Regions from separate parts of the Blautia sp. NSJ-140 genome, predicted to be linked through region 1. Evidence: predicted binding sites of a transcription regulator. Region 1 holds the regulator's gene; each other region holds the start of a gene.
The links. The regulator Rex, encoded in region 1, represses fermentation and respiration genes when NADH is low (regulators of the CRP and FNR family bind a similar motif). The targets are predictions, from matches to a motif close to ATTGTTAANTANTTAACAAT.
Positions count from the first base shown of each region.

Region 2: a site for Rex is predicted at 4,849-4,868, ahead of MUB50_RS04355 (cobalt transporter). Genes of this name have one in related genera too.
Region 3: a site for Rex is predicted at 3,919-3,938, ahead of MUB50_RS01790 (L-lactate dehydrogenase). Genes of this name have one in related genera too.

Region 1 is NZ_JALIFS010000005.1:41,612-47,732, reverse strand. Features, by position in the region: gene alr (alanine racemase) at 1-1,014, opposite strand, end outside; gene MUB50_RS07400 (NAD(P)H-hydrate dehydratase) at 1,011-2,528, opposite strand; gene MUB50_RS07395 (redox-sensing transcriptional repressor Rex) at 2,590-3,237, opposite strand; gene abc-f (ribosomal protection-like ABC-F family protein) at 3,452-5,368, shown strand; gene MUB50_RS07385 (pyridoxamine kinase) at 5,399-6,121, opposite strand, start outside.
Region 2 is NZ_JALIFS010000003.1:12,229-18,349, reverse strand. Features, by position in the region: gene MUB50_RS04380 (ATP-binding protein) at 1-267, opposite strand, end outside; gene cooS (anaerobic carbon-monoxide dehydrogenase catalytic subunit) at 312-2,204, opposite strand; gene MUB50_RS04370 (ATP-binding protein) at 2,322-3,092, opposite strand; gene MUB50_RS04365 (methylenetetrahydrofolate reductase) at 3,205-4,137, opposite strand; gene MUB50_RS04360 (CooT family nickel-binding protein) at 4,172-4,354, opposite strand; gene MUB50_RS04355 (cobalt transporter) at 4,419-4,811, opposite strand; gene MUB50_RS04350 (aldo/keto reductase) at 5,158-5,985, shown strand.
Region 3 is NZ_JALIFS010000001.1:393,093-399,213, forward strand. Features, by position in the region: gene MUB50_RS01780 (mechanosensitive ion channel family protein) at 1-377, opposite strand, end outside; gene MUB50_RS01785 (Tex family protein) at 720-2,876, opposite strand; gene MUB50_RS01790 (L-lactate dehydrogenase) at 2,949-3,896, opposite strand; gene MUB50_RS01795 (FMN-binding protein) at 4,243-5,844, opposite strand; gene MUB50_RS01800 (penicillin-binding Tp47 domain C-containing protein) at 6,009-6,121, opposite strand, start outside.

The sequences.
Region 1 (6,121 bases):
CATCAGGGTGACCTCGTCCCCGGCCTTCACCTCCGGGATATCTGTGACATCAACCATAAACTGATCCATGCAGACACGTCCGAGGATCGGAGCCTTTTTGCCCCGGATCAGGACCCAGCCCTTATTGGAAAGCTGTCTCGGATAGCCATCTGCATAACCTACGGGAATCGTTGCCATTCTGGTAAAACGTTCCGTAACAAACGTTCCTCCATAGCTTACCGCTGTTCCGCGTTCCACATTTTTCACATAGGATACATGACTTTTCAGCTCCATTGCAGGTGTCAGCTTCACGATATCACGTTCTACTTCTTCTGACGGATAAATACCGTAAATGGTGATGCCGGCACGAACGACATTGAGATTTGCTTCCGGAACACGGATGATACCTGCACTGTTGGAGCAGTGACGTACCGGGATATGAACGCCTCTTTTTTCCAGAAGCTCTGCAAAACGGAGATAACGGTCCAGCTGCACCAGTGCAGGAGAACGGTCAGCCTCATCCGCCCTGGCAAAATGAGTAAACATTCCCTCGATCACCAGATTCGGGATTTTTGAGATTTTTTCGATCTTTACCGCATTTTCCGGAATATCCGCATATCCGATCCTTGTCATTCCCGTATCCAGAGCCAGATGAATATGTACATTTTTTCCAATGCGTGCACCTGCTTTTGCATATTCTGCCGCTGTATTAAGATCCGATATGGTGATCCGGATATCATTGGCTGCAAGTTCCTCATAATATTCCTCAAATACAAGGCCAAGGATCAGGACAGGCTTGGTGATCCCTGCATGCCGAAGCTCCAGTGCCTCCTCTGCAGTAGCTGTTGCAAATCCCCAGATATAATCATAGTCCTGGATCAGATGGGCAATAGCTCTGGCACCATGGCCATAACCGTCCGCTTTGATCACAGCGATGATCTTTGTCCCTTCTTTGACATTTTTATGCATTTCCTCAAAATTGTGGGCAATGGCGTCCAGTGATACCAGTGCTTTTACTCTCTCGTATTTTTTCATAATTCCGACTCCTCTTCACCTATAGCTAATGCCTTGGGCAGATATTCTATGATATCTCCTGCCAGCATACTGCGCTTTCCTTTTTCAGCGGCTGCAAGATCACCGCAAAGTCCGTGAAGATAAACACCTAACGCGGCCTTTAAAACCATGGGAGGCTGTTCCTCCGTTTTCAGATACATACATAACACTGCTGCCAGGATCCCGGAAAGCACATCTCCGCTTCCTGCAGTTGCCATTCCGGAATTACCGGAAAGATTCAAATACATCTGTCCTTTCTCATCTGCGATCACCGTACATGCATCCTTCAATACGCACACAGAGCCTCTTTCCGCAGCACATTTCAATGCAGTATCTGCGATCTCATGCTGGATCTCCTGGATCGTTCTGCCACTGAGCCGGCTCATTTCTCCGATATGCGGTGTCAGAACCACATGCTCTCCCAGATACTGGTGCCACTGAGGATGTGCAGCCAGAAGGTTCAGACCGTCAGCATCCAAGATCAGCGGTTTTTTCTCCCGGGCAGCCGCCGTGAGAAACCACTGTTCTCTCTCACGGCTGGCCACTGATGTTCCAAGTCCCGGTCCGATCACGATCACATCACACCAGGATAGAAGCTGTTCATTGGATTCCTGATCAAAACGACTGCAGACCATAGCCTCCGGAAGGAGTATCTGCAATGGGATCCTGTTGGCTTCCACAGTCTGGATCTTTACCATTCCCGCACCGGCACGAAGTGCTGCACTGGCGCTTAAATAAGCAGCTCCGCACATTCCCTCACTTCCGGTCACAAAGAGCACTTTTCCGAAGGTACCCTTGTTTCCGCCGGGATCACGTTCCGGAAACAGCTTCAGATCTTTATTTTCCAGACAGGCGGCAGATGCAGTCACAGCTTCCTGCTCATAGATCCCGATATCGGCGGTAACGATCCTTCCTGCATACAGTCTTCCCGGATAAAAGCAAAGACCTCTTTTCCGGTAGGCAAATGTGACAGTCAGGTCGGCGCTGAAGGCAATTCCCATTTCCAGGCCAGTATCTCCGTTTACTCCTGACGGGATGTCAACTGCGATCTTTTTGGCCCTCGCACTGTTCATCTCATGGATGATATCAGCATAATGCCCCTCGATCGGACGCGTCAGGCCTACCCCAAACACGGCATCTACTATAGTAGTATATTCACTCCACTGCGGGTTATTCACCTCAGGGACACGATAACCGGAAGCGATCTTATACTGAAGAGCTGTCTCTCTGGTCATTTTATCTTTGTTTCCGACCATATAAAACTCTGCCCGGACTCCCTTCAGATGGAACAATCTGGCAACAGCGATACCGTCACCGCCATTATTTCCGCTTCCGCAGACTACCAGGATCCTTTCGTCCTTCTGGAGATACTTTTCTGTTTCCTCTACCACCTTCAGTGCTGCCCGCTCCATCAGAACCTCGGAGGGAACTCCGATCTCACGGATCGTTGTGGAGTCCAGATCCTTCATTTCTGCGCAGGTAACAAGCTTCTTCATTCTGTCTTCTGCCTCCCCTCTGTCATAGAGAAAGCTGCCGTTTCCGGCAGCTTAACAATTCTTACTTATCCACATGTTCCTGCCTGTATTTGCTGAGATTATAAGACAGTGTCATCAGACTCTCGGAAAGATGAACGTTCTCTACGATCACATCATCCGGTGTCTCAAGATCAAGATGTGCAAAATTCCAGATTGCCTTGATTCCGTTCTCCACCAGAATATCTGCCATTTCCTTGGCTTTATTCTTGGGAAGTGTCAGGATCGCGATCTCCACGTTATTCTCTCTCAGGAAAAACGGAAGCTCACTGAGCATCTGGATCTCGAGTCCACGGACTGCGATGCCCTCAAGCACAGGATTTACGTCAAAGATACCAACAAGCCTGAACCCGCGCTTCTCAAAATCCACATAATTGGCAAGTGCCTGTCCCAGATTACCGGCTCCCAGGATGATCATCGGATGAACGGTATCCAGTCCCAGGATCTTACCGATCTCTGTATAAAGATAGTGTACATTATAGCCATACCCCTGCTGCCCAAAACCGCCGAAATTATTAAGATCCTGACGGATCTGAGAAGCTGTGGTATGCATCTTCTTACTTAATTCATTGGAAGAAATACGTTCTACATTATCTTCCATCAGCTCTCCTAAGTAGCGGTAATAGCGTGGCAGACGCTTAATCACCGCTTTCGAGATTTGTTTTGTCTCCACGATAGTTTTCCTCCTTACCTTACACTAGGTTAATTATAACGAATTGACATTTTCCTGTCAATTAAAGTTGTCTATTCTGTACAAATTTCTTTATATTTTTTCTAATAATTGATTTTTTCTTTGAAATCCCGGCAGTTTCCGTTATAATAGGTGGAGGATTTTTCCCTGTTCAGACATAAACAGGGGTGATTCTTTATACAGGAGGACAGTTTTTATGATTTTATCATGTCAGAATATATGCAAGGCCTTTGGCGAAAAAGTAATTTTAAATGATGCATCCTTTCACATTGAAGACCGTGAAAAGGCTGCTCTGATCGGCTGCAACGGTGCAGGAAAGACCACACTGCTGCGGATCATCATGCAGGAGCTTTCTGCTGATTCCGGTACCGTGGTGCTTGCCCGGGATAAAAATATCGGCTATCTTGCCCAGTACCAGGATATCCATGGACATCATACCATCTACGAGGAGCTTCTTACCACCAAGCAGCACATCATCGATATGGAACGCCGTATCCGCAATATGGAACAGGAAATGAACACCGTGACCGGTGATGATCTGAACCGTCTGATGGAAACCTATACCCGTCTGACTCATCAGTTTGAACTGGAAAACGGATACGCTTACAAAAGTGAGCTGACCGGTGTCTTAAAGGGTCTTGGCTTCACGGAGGAAGATTATGACAAGCAGATCGAAACTCTTTCCGGCGGTCAGAAAACCCGTGTGGCACTGGGCAAGATGCTTCTTTCCAAGCCGGATATCCTGCTTCTGGATGAGCCAACCAACCACCTGGATATGGAAAGCATCTCCTGGCTGGAAACTTATCTTCTGAATTATCCGGGAGCTGTTTTTATCGTCTCCCATGACCGTTATTTTCTGGATAAGGTGGTCACCAAGGTCATTGAGATCGAAGCCGGACAGACCCGCGTATACAGCGGCAACTATTCTGCCTATGCTCTCAAGAAGGCTCAGCTTCGTGACGCACAGTACAAGGCATACTTAAATCAGCAGCGAGATATCAAGCATCAGGAAGCCGTTATCGCCAAGCTGAAATCCTTTAACCGTGAAAAATCCATCAAGCGTGCGGAAAGCCGTGAAAAAATGCTGGACCGTGTACAGAGGATCGAAAAACCTCTTGAGCTCCAGGACCGGATGCGTATCTCTCTGGAGCCACGGGTGTTAAGCGGAAACGACGTGCTCCACGTGGAAGAGCTTTCCAAGGCCTTTCCGGGACAGACCCTGTTCTCCGATATCTCCTTTGATATCAAACGAGGCGAGCGTGTGGCACTGATCGGAAACAACGGAACCGGAAAGACCACCATGCTGAAGATCATCAACGGTCTTATTGAAGCAGATGCCGGCAAATTTTCCCTTGGTTCCAAGGTGCAGATCGGTTATTACGATCAGGAACATCATGTTCTGCATATGGACAAGACAATTTTCCAGGAAATCTCCGATACTTATCCGACTCTCACAGAGACCGAGATCCGAAATATGCTTGCCGCATTTCTCTTTACCGGAGATGATGTTTTCAAGGAAATCTCCGCACTTTCCGGTGGAGAAAGAGGCCGTGTTTCCCTTGCAAAGCTAATGCTTTCCGAAGCCAACTTCCTGATCCTTGACGAGCCTACCAACCATCTGGATATTGCCTCCAAGGAAATTCTGGAGGAAGCATTGGTCAGCTACACCGGTACAGTCCTTTATGTATCCCATGACCGTTACTTTATCAATCAGACTGCGACCAGGATCATGGAGCTGACAAACCAGGCAGTGGTAAATTACATCGGTGATTATGATTACTATCTGGAAAAGAAGGATGAGCTGACCAGCACCTATGCACCGGGAAGTACCTCTCCGGAGGCACCTGCCGAAGAAAAAACGTTTTCCGAGAACAAGCTTTCCTGGCAGCAGATGAAGGAAGAACAGGCAAAGAAACGAAAACGGGAAGCCGAGCTGAAAAAAGTCGAAGCCCGTATCGAAGAGCTGGAAACAAGAGACAGCGAGATCGACGAAACCATGGTCCTTCCGGATGTCTGCACCAATGTAGCGGAATGTACAAAGCTGAGCCGCGAAAAAGCAGCCATCACTGAAGAACTGGAAAAGCTTTATGAAAAATGGGAAGAGCTGGCCTGACGGTCAGCTCTTTTTTATCCCCTTATGTTTTTATGGAAGCAGCATGCCGAGATGCTGTTCAAAGCATACACCATCGTTACGGTCTGTTCCTTCCTCCACCGCATCCCGGATCGATGCCGAGATAAAGTCCACGGCCAGCTCTGCACAGGTTTTCATGGAATATCTTTTTACCAGCCCTGCACTGAGCACGGATGCAAAAAGATCTCCTGTCCCGGAATAGCTTCCTCCGGATTTCTCTGCAAATATCCAGGAGCTGTTTCCGTTTTCCAGGACAAGATTCCCCATTTTCAGAGGCTGCCCTTCCTCTCTGTGATCCACTCCTGTGATCACAACGGAAGGAAGTGAAAATTTCCGGGCAAGTGCGCACCCGATCTCCCGGATCTCTTCCATCCGCCGGGCCTCTGATGCCTTTTGCAGTTCCTTCCAGATCTCCTCCATTTTTTCTTTTCCGTAAAGAAGGAGGAGAGCTTCCGTAAGGTTCGGTGTGATCACATAGGAACGGTGTGTCAGTTCGCAGAACCGGCTGCGGAGCTCTTCTGTATAGATCGGATAAACCGCGCCGTCATCCCCCATCACCGGATCTGTAAGGATCAGAGTATCCTTCCCTGCAAACGCATCCATAAATTTCAGGATCCTGTCTGCCTGCTTATCATCAGAAAGAAATCCTGTATAGATCCCATCCGGAGAAAATCCTCTTTTTTTCCACTGCTCCATATATGGTTCCATATGCTCTGTGAAATCCTCACAGAAATA
Region 2 (6,121 bases), on a different contig from region 1:
CGGAATATCGTCTACCTTTGGGTTCAGCTTATAAAACTGATTCTGGCTGTTGGCTCCGGTACGTTCTTCTATAAGCTTACGCATTTTTGAGATCGGAACAATAGAATCCAAGGTTTCCTCGTCAAATCCAAGGGCAAGACCCAGGTTCGCATCCGGATCCACATCCGCCGCAAGGACTTTTTTACCCTCATCTGCGTACAATCTTGCAAGTGTTGCTGCGAAAGTTGTCTTTCCTACTCCGCCTTTACCGGTTACTGCTATTTTCATTTTACGTCTTCCACCTTTTATAACATTTTAAAGATCGCAACGGATTAGATTCCTAATGCTGTTCTCTTCTCTTCAATTCTCTCGATCATAAGATCAACTAATTTCTCGATGTCTGTCTCTACTGTATAAGCAGCACCTGTCCATTTTCTTGTTCCCTCTGTAAGAAGTTCACACATTTCTGAAGAACCGGAAACATATGGATCAACACCAAGGAATGTATCAATACCGGTACCAACTACATAGTTACCGATGGATACAGCTTTTTCAGACATCCACTCAGGAGCACATCCTACTACCGGAAGCTGATTGATCTGAAGTCCTGAATCTTTTGCAAGTTCAGCAGCCAGAATCATCATACGGGAGATATCTACACAGGATCCCATATGAAGTACCGGCGGGATGTCAGCCAGCTCACAGACACGTTTCAGACCTGCACCACAGAGATCTCTTGCAGATTTGTCCATCAGACCAGCTTTTGCAGCTGCCTGTGCTGAACATCCGGAAGCAATGATAATGATATCATTTGCGATACACTTCTTCATCAGTTCGATATGTGCATAGTCAGGACGGATCTTAGGATTGTTACATCCAACCATAGCGACAGCACCACGGATAACACCGGAAGTGATGCACTCAAGTAATGGTTTGGTTGTTCCTGTTACGTCAACCTGAGAGTTTGTAACACCATCAAGAACTTTAACGATTGCTTCTACTGAGTAACCAACAGTAGCTTTCTGTTTCATCTGTGGGATATGTACAAGCTCAGGTTTTCTGTTCTTGAAGTTATCGATAGCCATCTTAACGATTGCTTTTGCATTTTCTCCTGCTGTCTCAGCGTTGAATCTGATAAATTCAGAATCCGGCATCTGAGCGATCGGAGAAGTTGTAACAAATTTGGTATGGAAGCATTTGCTCAGAGGTCCTAATGCAGGGAAGATACACTGAACGTCAACTACGATTGCCTCGCAGGCACCTGTCAGTACCACGTTCTCCTGCTGCAGGAAGTTACCAGCCATCGGAACACCACGACGCATAGCTACCTCATTAGAAGTACAGCATACACCGGAAACGGTGATTCCTTTTGCTCCTACAGATTTTGCATAATCGATCATTTCTTTGCTGTCTGCATACTCACAGATCATCTCAGAAAGACTCGGATCATGTCCGTGTACAACAATGTTTACGTTCTCTTCAACCATTACTCCAAGGTTAGCCTCTGTGTCAAGCGGCTTCGGGGTTCCGAATAATACATCAGAGAACTCTGTTCCCATCATGGAACCGCCCCATCCATCAGCCAGTCCACAGCGAATAGACTGTTTTACAAGTGCTTCCGGAAGAGAAGAACATCCCATATGACTCATATGCAGGGAACTTGCAACCTCACGGTCGATAGCACGTGGTGCGATTTCGTTCTCGATCAGTTTTTCTTTCTGTCCTGCAGGCATTCTGTCAAGGAATCTCTGATATCCGAACGGTTTACCATATTCCATAAGACCGATCTCTGCCATCTCATGAGCCAGATCATAGATATCCTTGCCTTCTGTTTCTACGCCCCACTCTTTAGCAATGCGAAGAAGTTTCTCAGGATCTTTTACCTGATAATTTCCGCCCTCTTTTGCACAGTACAGTGTATGACAGATCTCACGACCATGATCGGAGTGAGTAGCTGCACCACCAGCTGTAAATTTAAGGAAGTTTCTTCCTACGATACCATGAGCATCACATCCGCAGACTCCTCTTGGAGCCTTCGGTGTAATACGGCACGGTCCCATTGCACAGATACGGCAGCAGATACCCTGCTCACCGAATTTACAGTGCGGAGTCTGGTTCTTTGCACGGATCTGCCATGCATCTGCTCCTACCTTTGCACCTGTCTCGAGAAGACGGGCTGTAGCGGCTTCAAATTCCTCCACTGTAGTTAATTTGAATTCACTCATTATAGACCTCCTTTAATAGCACATCTATTTATTTTTTCTTTTTTATAATAAGCCCCGGGCAGGAACCCATCCCCACCCATGGGTTATTCTCTTTTTTAAAAAAAGGTTTATATTTAATTATAAACCTAATTTATCAAAAATTTCAAAAGCTGCTTTTCTCATCGGATTATCTTCAGGAAGAGTAACGGTTGGTTTCCCGTCGCAGTCATATTCATAAACTGTCTCATCCTGTGGTACTACACCGATCAGATCGAGTCCCTGTTTCTGGATCTCCTCAAGGATTCCCGGATTCAGTTCTGCTTTTGGTGCGCGGTTGATAATAAGGCCCACTCTGGAAGGTTTCATATCACATTCCTTAATAAGCTCTGCAATCCTGCCAACTGCCTGTACGCCTCTTCTGGAACAGTCACTTACAAGAATTGCTGTCTCCATGCTCGGAAGGATTCCTCTGCTGATATGTTCCATTCCTGCTTCATTATCCACAACAATATATGGATAATTCTTCTGGTATTTGGCAAGCTGTGCCTGAAGCAGGCCATTCACAAAGCAATAGCATCCTTTTCCCTGGGTTCTTCCCATCACAAGAAGATCGTAATCATCTTCCTCAGCAAGAGCATCCTCGAAACGTACCTCTGCATAATCTGCCTTGGACATTCCTTTTGGAATCGGGCTTTTCTCTGTCATCTCGGCATGTGCGATCTCCTCACGGACATCGCCAAGAGTCGTATCTACTTCTACGCCAAGAACCTCGTTCAGATTTGAATTGGCATCTGCATCTACCGCCAGTACAGGTCCTTTTTTCTTTTCGCAGAGATACTGGATCAGCATTCCGCATAATGTAGTTTTTCCAACGCCGCCTTTTCCGGCGACTGCAATAACATGTGCCATAAAACGGGCACCTCCTGATTTAATATCTGTTATGCCGGCGCATAAGGGAGGTGCCTGATACTGTTCTGACACCTCCGCATCGTGCCGGAATTCTTATTTATTTCGTTAATGATTAGATAAGTGTACGAAGTCCGGATCTGTCAATGATCTCGGATACATCTTTCCATTTGTTTAATGCATAAAGATGGATACCGTCAACACCAAGAGCGCGATACTCATCGATCTGTCTGATGGTGTATTCGATTCCTTCTTCTTTGAATCGTTTAACCTTGTCCTCATAGAACATGTCAAATGGTTTACCATCAGCATCTTTAGCGTTAAACGGATTCGGGAACAGCCAGTTCCTGGAGATCAGCCTGCAAAGCTCACTGTCCATTACACAGCCGTTACGTGAAAGGGCCATATTAATGGTAGCTGCCTGATCCAAAATCGGCATTACGCCAACATCTACAGGCATTGTCACTCCAGCCTCGCGGATAGCGTCCAACCAGTATTTAAACTGTTCCATATCCCAGCAGAGCTGAGTCATGATATAATCAGCACCATTGTCCTGTTTCTGTCTCAAAACAGCAATGTCAGCATCCAAGCTTCTGCATGCGATATGGCCTTCCGGTGAACCGGCTACTGCAATCTCAAACTTATCGCCAAATTCATCACGGACAAATTTAACAAGGTCTGTCGCATAATTGAAGTCTCCGCAGGTCGTTGTCTCACCAAGCGGAATATCTCCGCGAAGTGCCAACATATGGTCAACGCCATCTGACAGATACCGTTCCAACTGCTGTCTGATTCCTTCTTTTGTGTTCTTGATCACTGTGAAGTGTGTTACAGGAATAGTTCCTGCATTCCTGATCATCTGGCATACTTCCCTGTTGGCTCCGACATTTCCGCCGCCGGCACCGTATGTACAGGAAATATACTCCGGTCTATACTTCATGAGATGTTCAATGGTTCCCGGCAGATTTGCCATGCCTTTTTCTGTCTTTGGCGGAAAAAGTTCAAAGGAAAGCAACATTTTTTCTCTCATTGCTTCAGATAATTTCATCGATCGTCCCTCCACATCTTACGTCTTGATCATATCAGTTACACTGCAGTTTCACGATGCTGTTTGCAAGATCCACCATAAGGATACTGCCTTCTACCTCACGCTCATCTCCCATGATATCACGAAGGATCAATTTATTTCCGTCTACATCGATCCGGCTTACATTCTTAAAAATTACAGAATTATCTTCTTCCTTATATACTGTTGCAAGACACATAATCATTCCTCCAAATAAGTGGCGTCATTTAACCACTATGCTGTCAAAACTATTCTGTCAGTTTTTATTTCAACTCTTCCTTAACAAGTGTAAGGGCAAGTCCAAGCCTCATATTACCTTTCTGAAAATCTGCTACTGCCTCTTTGATCGTCTTAGCAGCTGCATCCATGTTAAGCTTCTTAAGATTGTCAGCCATCTGATCAAGTTCTGCAGCATGATGCTCGTTATGCTGCAGCATATAGGTAAGAAGTGCTACAGTCTCATTCTTGCAGTCACCATTCTCACAGGAACCGCAGTGCCCATCACCGTGTGTATGACAATGGCTGTCTCCTTCCGCATGGCTGTGTGTATGGCTGTGAGTCACACCATCCTCATGGGTGTGCTCATGTGTATGTTCATGGCTATCTGCATGTCCATGCTGAACAAGATTGCCATTCTCATCTTTGATTAAATGCATAAATACCCCTTTCCTGTATCCGCCGTACGGACACTCTCATGACAAGAATTTATCAATTAAATTCATTATACATCTTTTCACTGTTATTATCAAGAAAATAATTATAAAAAATAGCCAAAATTATATGCTGTTTTTCCTATTTTTCCAAAAACTTTGACAGTAAATTAACTCGATTGTTTCATTTTTAACGAAGTTAGTTTCTTCAAACCATTACTCTTTACCCAATCTGCTTTCCTGGCCAAGTCTAAGCTTTATCACTTTTGTAATATAATTGATGTGATTCTTTCATATTTTTGTGCTATAATAGCAAAAGCATGGAAAGCAGAACATACAAGGAGGAATTATTTTGAAAAAAACTGTTTTTCTGAACAACGACAGAGAAATGCCTCTTCTGGGGCTTGGCGTATACAAGTTGCCCGATGACGTACAGGCCGAAGCAGCCGTCACATCTGCTATTTCCGCCGGCTACCGCATGATCGATACCGCTTCTGTTTATAAAAATGAAGAAAGCGTTGGACGTGCCATTGCCAAATGCGGAGTTCCCAGAAAGGATCTTTTCATCACCAGCAAGATCTGGAACAATGCGCAGCGTCTCGGCGATGTCCAGGGAGCATTTTCCCGTAGCCTCGACCGTCTGAAAGTCAGTTATGTAGATCTCTATCTGATACACTGGCCGGTTCCCGGCTGCTATTTAAGCACCTGGAAAGAGCTGGAATCCATTCTTGACTCCGGACGTGCTTTAAGTATCGGCGTCAGTAATTTTGATATCCGGCATCTGGAAGAGCTTCGTAAGATATCCGGGATTATTCCTGCTGTAAACCAGATCGAGTGCCATCCTTTGTGTTACCCTACTGAACTGATCGAATACTGCAAGGCTTTCGGTATTCAGGTACAGGCTTATGCTCCTCTGGCAAGAGGTGCATATTTTGATAATGATGTAATGTGTGTTCTGGGGACCAAATATGCCCGGACACCTGCTCAGATCGGACTTCGCTGGGCAATACAGAAGGGAATTTCTGTCATTCCGAAATCCATCAACCCGGAACGAATCCGTAGCAATGGAAACATCTTTGACTTCAATATCGAGGATGAAGATATGGCGATCATCGATACACTGAACGAAGATCTGCATACTTCTCATGTTCCGGAAGATCTCCGTGATATTCAGTTTTAATTTCCATAATAATGCAAAAAGATATCTGCCAGATTATAAGTGATCTCCTGGCAGATATCTTTTTTTCTTTTCACCTGATATGGTAATCCTATAATTCTGCGCTTAGTATTTCACATGTCTGAAACTGATAAATACT
Region 3 (6,121 bases), on a different contig from region 1:
CCTCCTGCCAGATTGGCAAGTCCGCCCTGGAGGGCAAGACCCATAGTAACACCTGCAGTTCCAAGAAGTGCTGCCAGAGATGATTCCTTTACTCCAAAGCTTGTGGATATATTAAAGATCAGGAGTATGTAAAGTACGATCTTGACCAGTGAGGATATAAACTGTGCCGCTCCTGTATCCAGCCTGGATTTTGTCAGTGATTTCCTCACAAACTTTACGATCCATTTAATTACCGTGCTTCCTACCCAGAAAGCAACGATAGCCAGAACAACCTTGATTCCGAATTTTGTGATGTCCGGCAGATAATTTTCAAACATCTGCCTGTACTGGTTTACCTGATTTCCGACCTCCTGCACGGTCTGTACAGTACTATCCAAATATAATCCCCCCTGTCTGATCGATCATTCGATATACATATGCGGATCGATCTATGTATTCCTGATGTAAACATTCCCTATAATCCGCATCTGGCAATATAATAATACAGCAGTAGTTTTTCCCTGTAAACCTGATTTCTCCGGTTTTATAAAGTATAGGGTATAAACCACTGCTGTAATTCTGTTATAGGTTATAGCTTTATTGTATTTCTGTCCGGTAATCCGCCGCAGAATGCTGCAGAATATACGTTACTTTTCACTCCGTTCTCAGTAACACGCCTGGCGATGCACAGAATTTATGCTGATCGCATAAATTCGCGCGGTATGTCCCGGGTTTTTTCTTTATTTATTAATTCCCTTCATGGAAAGGCTGATACGTTTTTTCTTCATATCAACACCAAGAACACGGACATCCACGATGTCTCCCACACTGACCGCTTCCAGCGGATGTTTGATGAATTTCTCGCTCATCTCAGAAATATGGACCAGGCCGTCCTGATGCACACCGATATCCACAAAAGCGCCGAAGTCAATAACATTGCGGACAGTTCCCTTAAGAACCATGCCCTCTTTCAGATCCTTCATGTCCAGTACATCAGTACGGAGAATCGGTTTCGGCATCTCGTCACGTGGATCTCTGGCAGGTTTTTCCAGTTCCTTTACGATATCACGTAAGGTTGGCTCTCCGATCTCCAGCTCCTTTGCCAGTTTTCCGTAATCGCGGATCTGTCCGGAAATACCGGAAAGCTTGCGCTCTGCCACATCTTCCGGTGTGTAGCCTAGCTTTTCCAGGAGTTTTTTTGCTGCGTCATAGCTTTCCGGATGGACACTGGTTGCGTCCAGGGGATTTTTGCCTCCTGTGATCCGTGTGAAACCTGCACACTGCTCAAAGGCTTTCGGACCAAGCTTGGCAACCTTAAGAAGCTCTCTTCTTGTCTGGAAACGGCCATTTTCCTCACGGTAGGCTACGATATTCTTTGCGATGGCCTTACTGATTCCGGAAATATACTCCAGGAGGGAGGCAGATGCCGTATTCAGATCCACTCCGACCTTGTTTACACAATCTTCCACAACACCGTTAAGGGCTTCTCCCAGCTTCTTCTGGTTCATATCATGCTGATACTGACCGACACCAATGGATTTCGGATCGATCTTTACAAGCTCTGCAAGCGGATCCTGTACACGTCTTGCGATGGATGCGGCGCTTCTCTGTCCAACATCGAAATTCGGGAATTCTTCCGTGGCAAGCTTGCTTGCGGAATATACAGAAGCACCTGCCTCGTTGGTGATGACATACTGGACCTTTTCCGGAATTTCCTTAAGAAGCTCCACGATGATCTGCTCGGATTCTCTGGATGCCGTTCCGTTTCCTACAGAGATCAGTGTCACATGATATTTGCTGATAAGCTTTTTCAGGGTTTCCTTTGCGGCACGGATCTTGGTCTCATTGGTTGGTGCTGTGGGATAAATAACTGTGGTATCCAGAACCTTTCCGGTCGGATCTACCACTGCCAGCTTGCATCCGGTACGGAAGGCAGGGTCCCAGCCAAGAACTACCTGTCCTGCGATCGGAGGCTGCATGAGAAGCTGCTCCAGATTTTTGCCAAAGACATGGATGGCACCGTCCTCTGCTGCCTCTGTAAGGGCGCTCCGGATCTCACGCTCAATAGCCGGTCCGATGAGACGTTTATAGCTGTCCTCAATGGCTTCTTTCAGAACAGGTGTAGTGTATGGATTAGCGCGGACGATCACCTGTTTTTCAAGATAACGGATGATCTCTTCCTCAGGTGCAAGGATCTTCACAGTAAGGAATTTCTCTTTCTCACCACGGTTCAGAGCAAGGACACGATGACCTGCAAGCTTTTTCACCGGCTCTTCAAAGTCATAATACATCTCGTATACAGACTGCTCCTTCTCATCTCTCGCATTAGAGCATATAGTTCCCTTATCCATTGTTCTCTTACGGATGCTGATACGATAATCTGCTTCATCGGAAATGTGCTCCGCAATGATATCTCTGGCACCACTGATGGCCTCTTCCACAGTTTTGACTTCTTTTTCCTCAGAAAGAAATGCTTTTGCCTCTTCTTCAAGAGGTTTCTTCGTCATCTGGAGAAGAATGATGTCAGCCAGAGGTCCCAGACCTTTTTCCCTGGCGATGATGGCACGTGTACGGCGCTTCGGGCGGTACGGACGGTAAAGATCCTCTACCACAACAAGTGTCTGCGCTGCCTCGATCTGTTTCTTCAGCTCCGGAGTCAGCTTGCCCTGCTCCTCGATGCTGCCCAGAACCTGAGCCTTTTTATCCTCAAGATTTCTTAAATAGGTAAGTCTCTCATTAAGATTACGAAGCTGTTCGTCGTTCAGTGTACCGGTTGCTTCCTTACGGTATCTGGAAATAAAAGGAATGGTGCAGCCTTCATCGATCAGCTTAACTGCTGCCTCAACCTGCCATTTCTCAACGTTCAATTCTCTGGTAATTACCTGAATAATATCCATTTTTATCTTTCTCCCGTTGTTTCAAATTTGCCTGAGGCTGCATTTTCCTCTTTACACAGCTTCTGACATTTATCAAAGATCAATCTGTGCGATCACGTCCTTCAGAGCATTGGCGCTTGCATGAAGCTTCTCTGTCTCCTCCTCGGTCAGCGGAACACGAACGATACGTTTTACACCTTCCGGTCCGATAGAAGCCATGGTACTAAGACATACGTCTTCAACACCGTACTCTCCGTGAAGCATGGTTGATACACTGACTATTGTATCAGATGCAGCAAGAAGAAGCGAGCAAAGTCTGCAAACAGATACGGCTACCGCATAAAATGTAGCACCCTTCTTGGCGATCACAGTTGATCCTGAAGTATGAACATACTCCAGAACCTCTTCTCTGTCAAGTGGCTGCAGATCTTTCTGATCCTCATGAACAATCTTGTCAAATTCATCAAGGGTCGCACCTGCAACAAAGGCTCTGGACCACGGTACAAAGGAAGTATCTCCATGCTCTCCGAATACATAGGCGTGGATGTTTTTCTCAGATACGCCGTAGTGCTGGGAAAGTCTGCAGCGGAGACGGGCCGTATCCAGGGCGGTTCCGGAACCAAGGATCTGGTTCTCTGGAAGACCGGAAATTTTTGCAAATGCGTAGGTCATGATATCACATGGGTTGCTTACAATAATATAAAGCGCTTTTGGAGCCACCTTTACGATCTCCGGAGTGATGCTCTTCATAATGTTGACATTGGTCTGTGTCAGCTCGATACGTGTCTGTCCCGGTTTTCTGGCAATGCCGGAAGTGATGATCACAATGTCAGAATCAGCCGCATCCGGATAATCTCCTGCCACAATGGAGATCGGTTCACGGAAGCTGGTTCCCTGGTCAATATCCATGACCTCGCCCTCTGCCTTCTGCCTGTTGATATCGATCAGGACAATTTCCGAGGCAATGCTCTTCTGTGATAAAGTGTAAGCGATAGTTGAACCCACGCTTCCTGCTCCGATGATCGTAATTTTACTGCTCATATTTGTTCTCCTTTCAGCGTTGTTTGTCATTTAAATAACAACTTTAATTACATACATTCAAACATAACATAAAACATTGCCCTGTGCAATAAAAATTTTATTGTATTTCTCAGGTTAATCCCTGCCAATTTGCATTTCAAATTATTTAAACCACTTGTATTTTCTGATATTTCCCCTATTATTCTGTATACATTCCTGTTATTTTTTTATCGATTTATAGAAACAATTTCAGAAACATGGCAAAAAACCTCTGAACTTCAAAAAAAATCAGAAGTCCAGAGGTTTCTTTCATCTCTTATTATTGGCTTAGATTCAGATGTTTATAGCTGTTCCAACGTTCACCCGGTTAATTCTTCGCCTGGGCAAGGGCCTTTTGTGCAGCGCCCAGGATCCCTTCGGATGAATATGTGGCCCCGCTGACAGTATCAATTCCATCTGCCGACTGGTTTGCCATGATCTGAGAATAGATCGTGCTCCATGCAGGATCAAAAAATTCCGGTGTATCCTGATTTGTCTGCTCAATGGATGCGATCTGGCCTCCTGAGATCGTGATTGTCAGATATGTTTTTCCTCCATATCCAAAAGCTGATCCCGTATACGTTCCATCTCTGTACATTCCCGCCGGTTCCGGTGCTTCCGTTGGCTCCGGTGTTGCATCCGGCTCATCTGTCCCTGGTGTTGGAGTTACATTGGGTTTTTCAGGAACCGGCGTCACATCCGGGTCGTCCGGCTCCGGCGTCGGGGTTGCTGCCGGTGTCTCTGTTGGCTTCGGTGTGGCTGTTGGTTTCGGCGTTGCCGCAGGTTTCGGTGTGGCTGTTGGCTTTGGTATCGGTTTCTTTATCGGAGTTGGTGTGGGTTTCTTTCCATACTCCGGATTGACCGCTTCTTTGAGAGCTTTTTTTACAGCATTCAGAATTCCGTTGGAAGAATAGGTTGCTCCGCTGACTGCATCAATATCATCCACAGAATCTGTGCCTATGATCTGTTTTTCCAGCACGCTCCATGCTCTTTCAAAAAACTGCTCCGTGTCCGTATTTTCCTGTTTCAGAGCTTCGATCACTCCATCCTTGATGGTCACAATTACTTTCACGTCTCCATTGAAGCCCTTTGCCGAAGCTGTATATTTACCGTCCAGATATTTTTTCGGACTGTCCGGATCTTCCGGCTCCTTTGCAGAAGATGGTTTTTTTGTAGGTGACGGTGATGGTGTCATAGTTGGTACAGCCGTTACTACAGGTGCAGGGGTGACCTGCTGGCTACTTCCATCTGCCGCTGCCTGGGAGAGCGCATTCTGAACTGCCTGGATGATTCCGTTTGAGGAATAGGTTGCTCCGCTGACTGCATCTACATTCGGTGTATTTCCTGCGATCATCTTGCTGATCACGCCCTGAGCTGATGCAAAATAAGATGCGGTTTCCCCGGATGCATCCAGAATATCAATGGCTGTGATCTTTCCTCCGCTGACTGTTACCTGTACACGGATCGTACCACCGAATCCGGTTCCAGATCCTTCATATACTCCATCTTTATAGCCATTGGCCGGAACTGCCGCTACCGGGGTCTGGGTAGAACCCTGTCCTGCCGCACCGGCATTGCTTTTTGCTGATTCTGAAACCGTTCTCGTACCAGAACTTTTTTTTGCTGCTGTTTTTTTCGCACTTTTCTTTGATGAGCTTTTCTTTGATGTACTGTTTTTCTTATCTGAGGCAGATGTGCTGTCAGAAACAGTATTTCCTTCTTCATATCCGAGATATTTTTCCAACTCCGAAGCAGACATCACGGTTGTCTCTGCTTTCTGTACTGCTTCCGTTGATTCCTCGGATCCCTTCGCCTTTATGCCCGAAAACGCAAGCGCCGCAATCACAGCTGCTGCAGGGATCATTTTCGTCCAGGGCACCTTGGGTGTGCCATTTTCGGCTGGTTTTTTATCTTTTAAATCTTTTTCCATGGATACTTGTTCTCCCCTCTTTCTATGCGGCTTCCCGTCAGGCATATGCTCTGTATCGCATTCCAGGTGATTTTCCGGATTGCTGTAGAAATGAGCAGACCTCTGCCGCAGACATAAAAGGGTCTGCGGCAGAGGTTGTTCTTACTCTTTGCTAAACAGTTGCATTATTTAACAGTTACCACAAATTTCTTTGTAATTCCGTTGCATTTCACTGTGATCGTTGCTTTACCTTTTTTGATTCCCTTTACAACACCCTTGCTGTTTACAGCTGCAACTT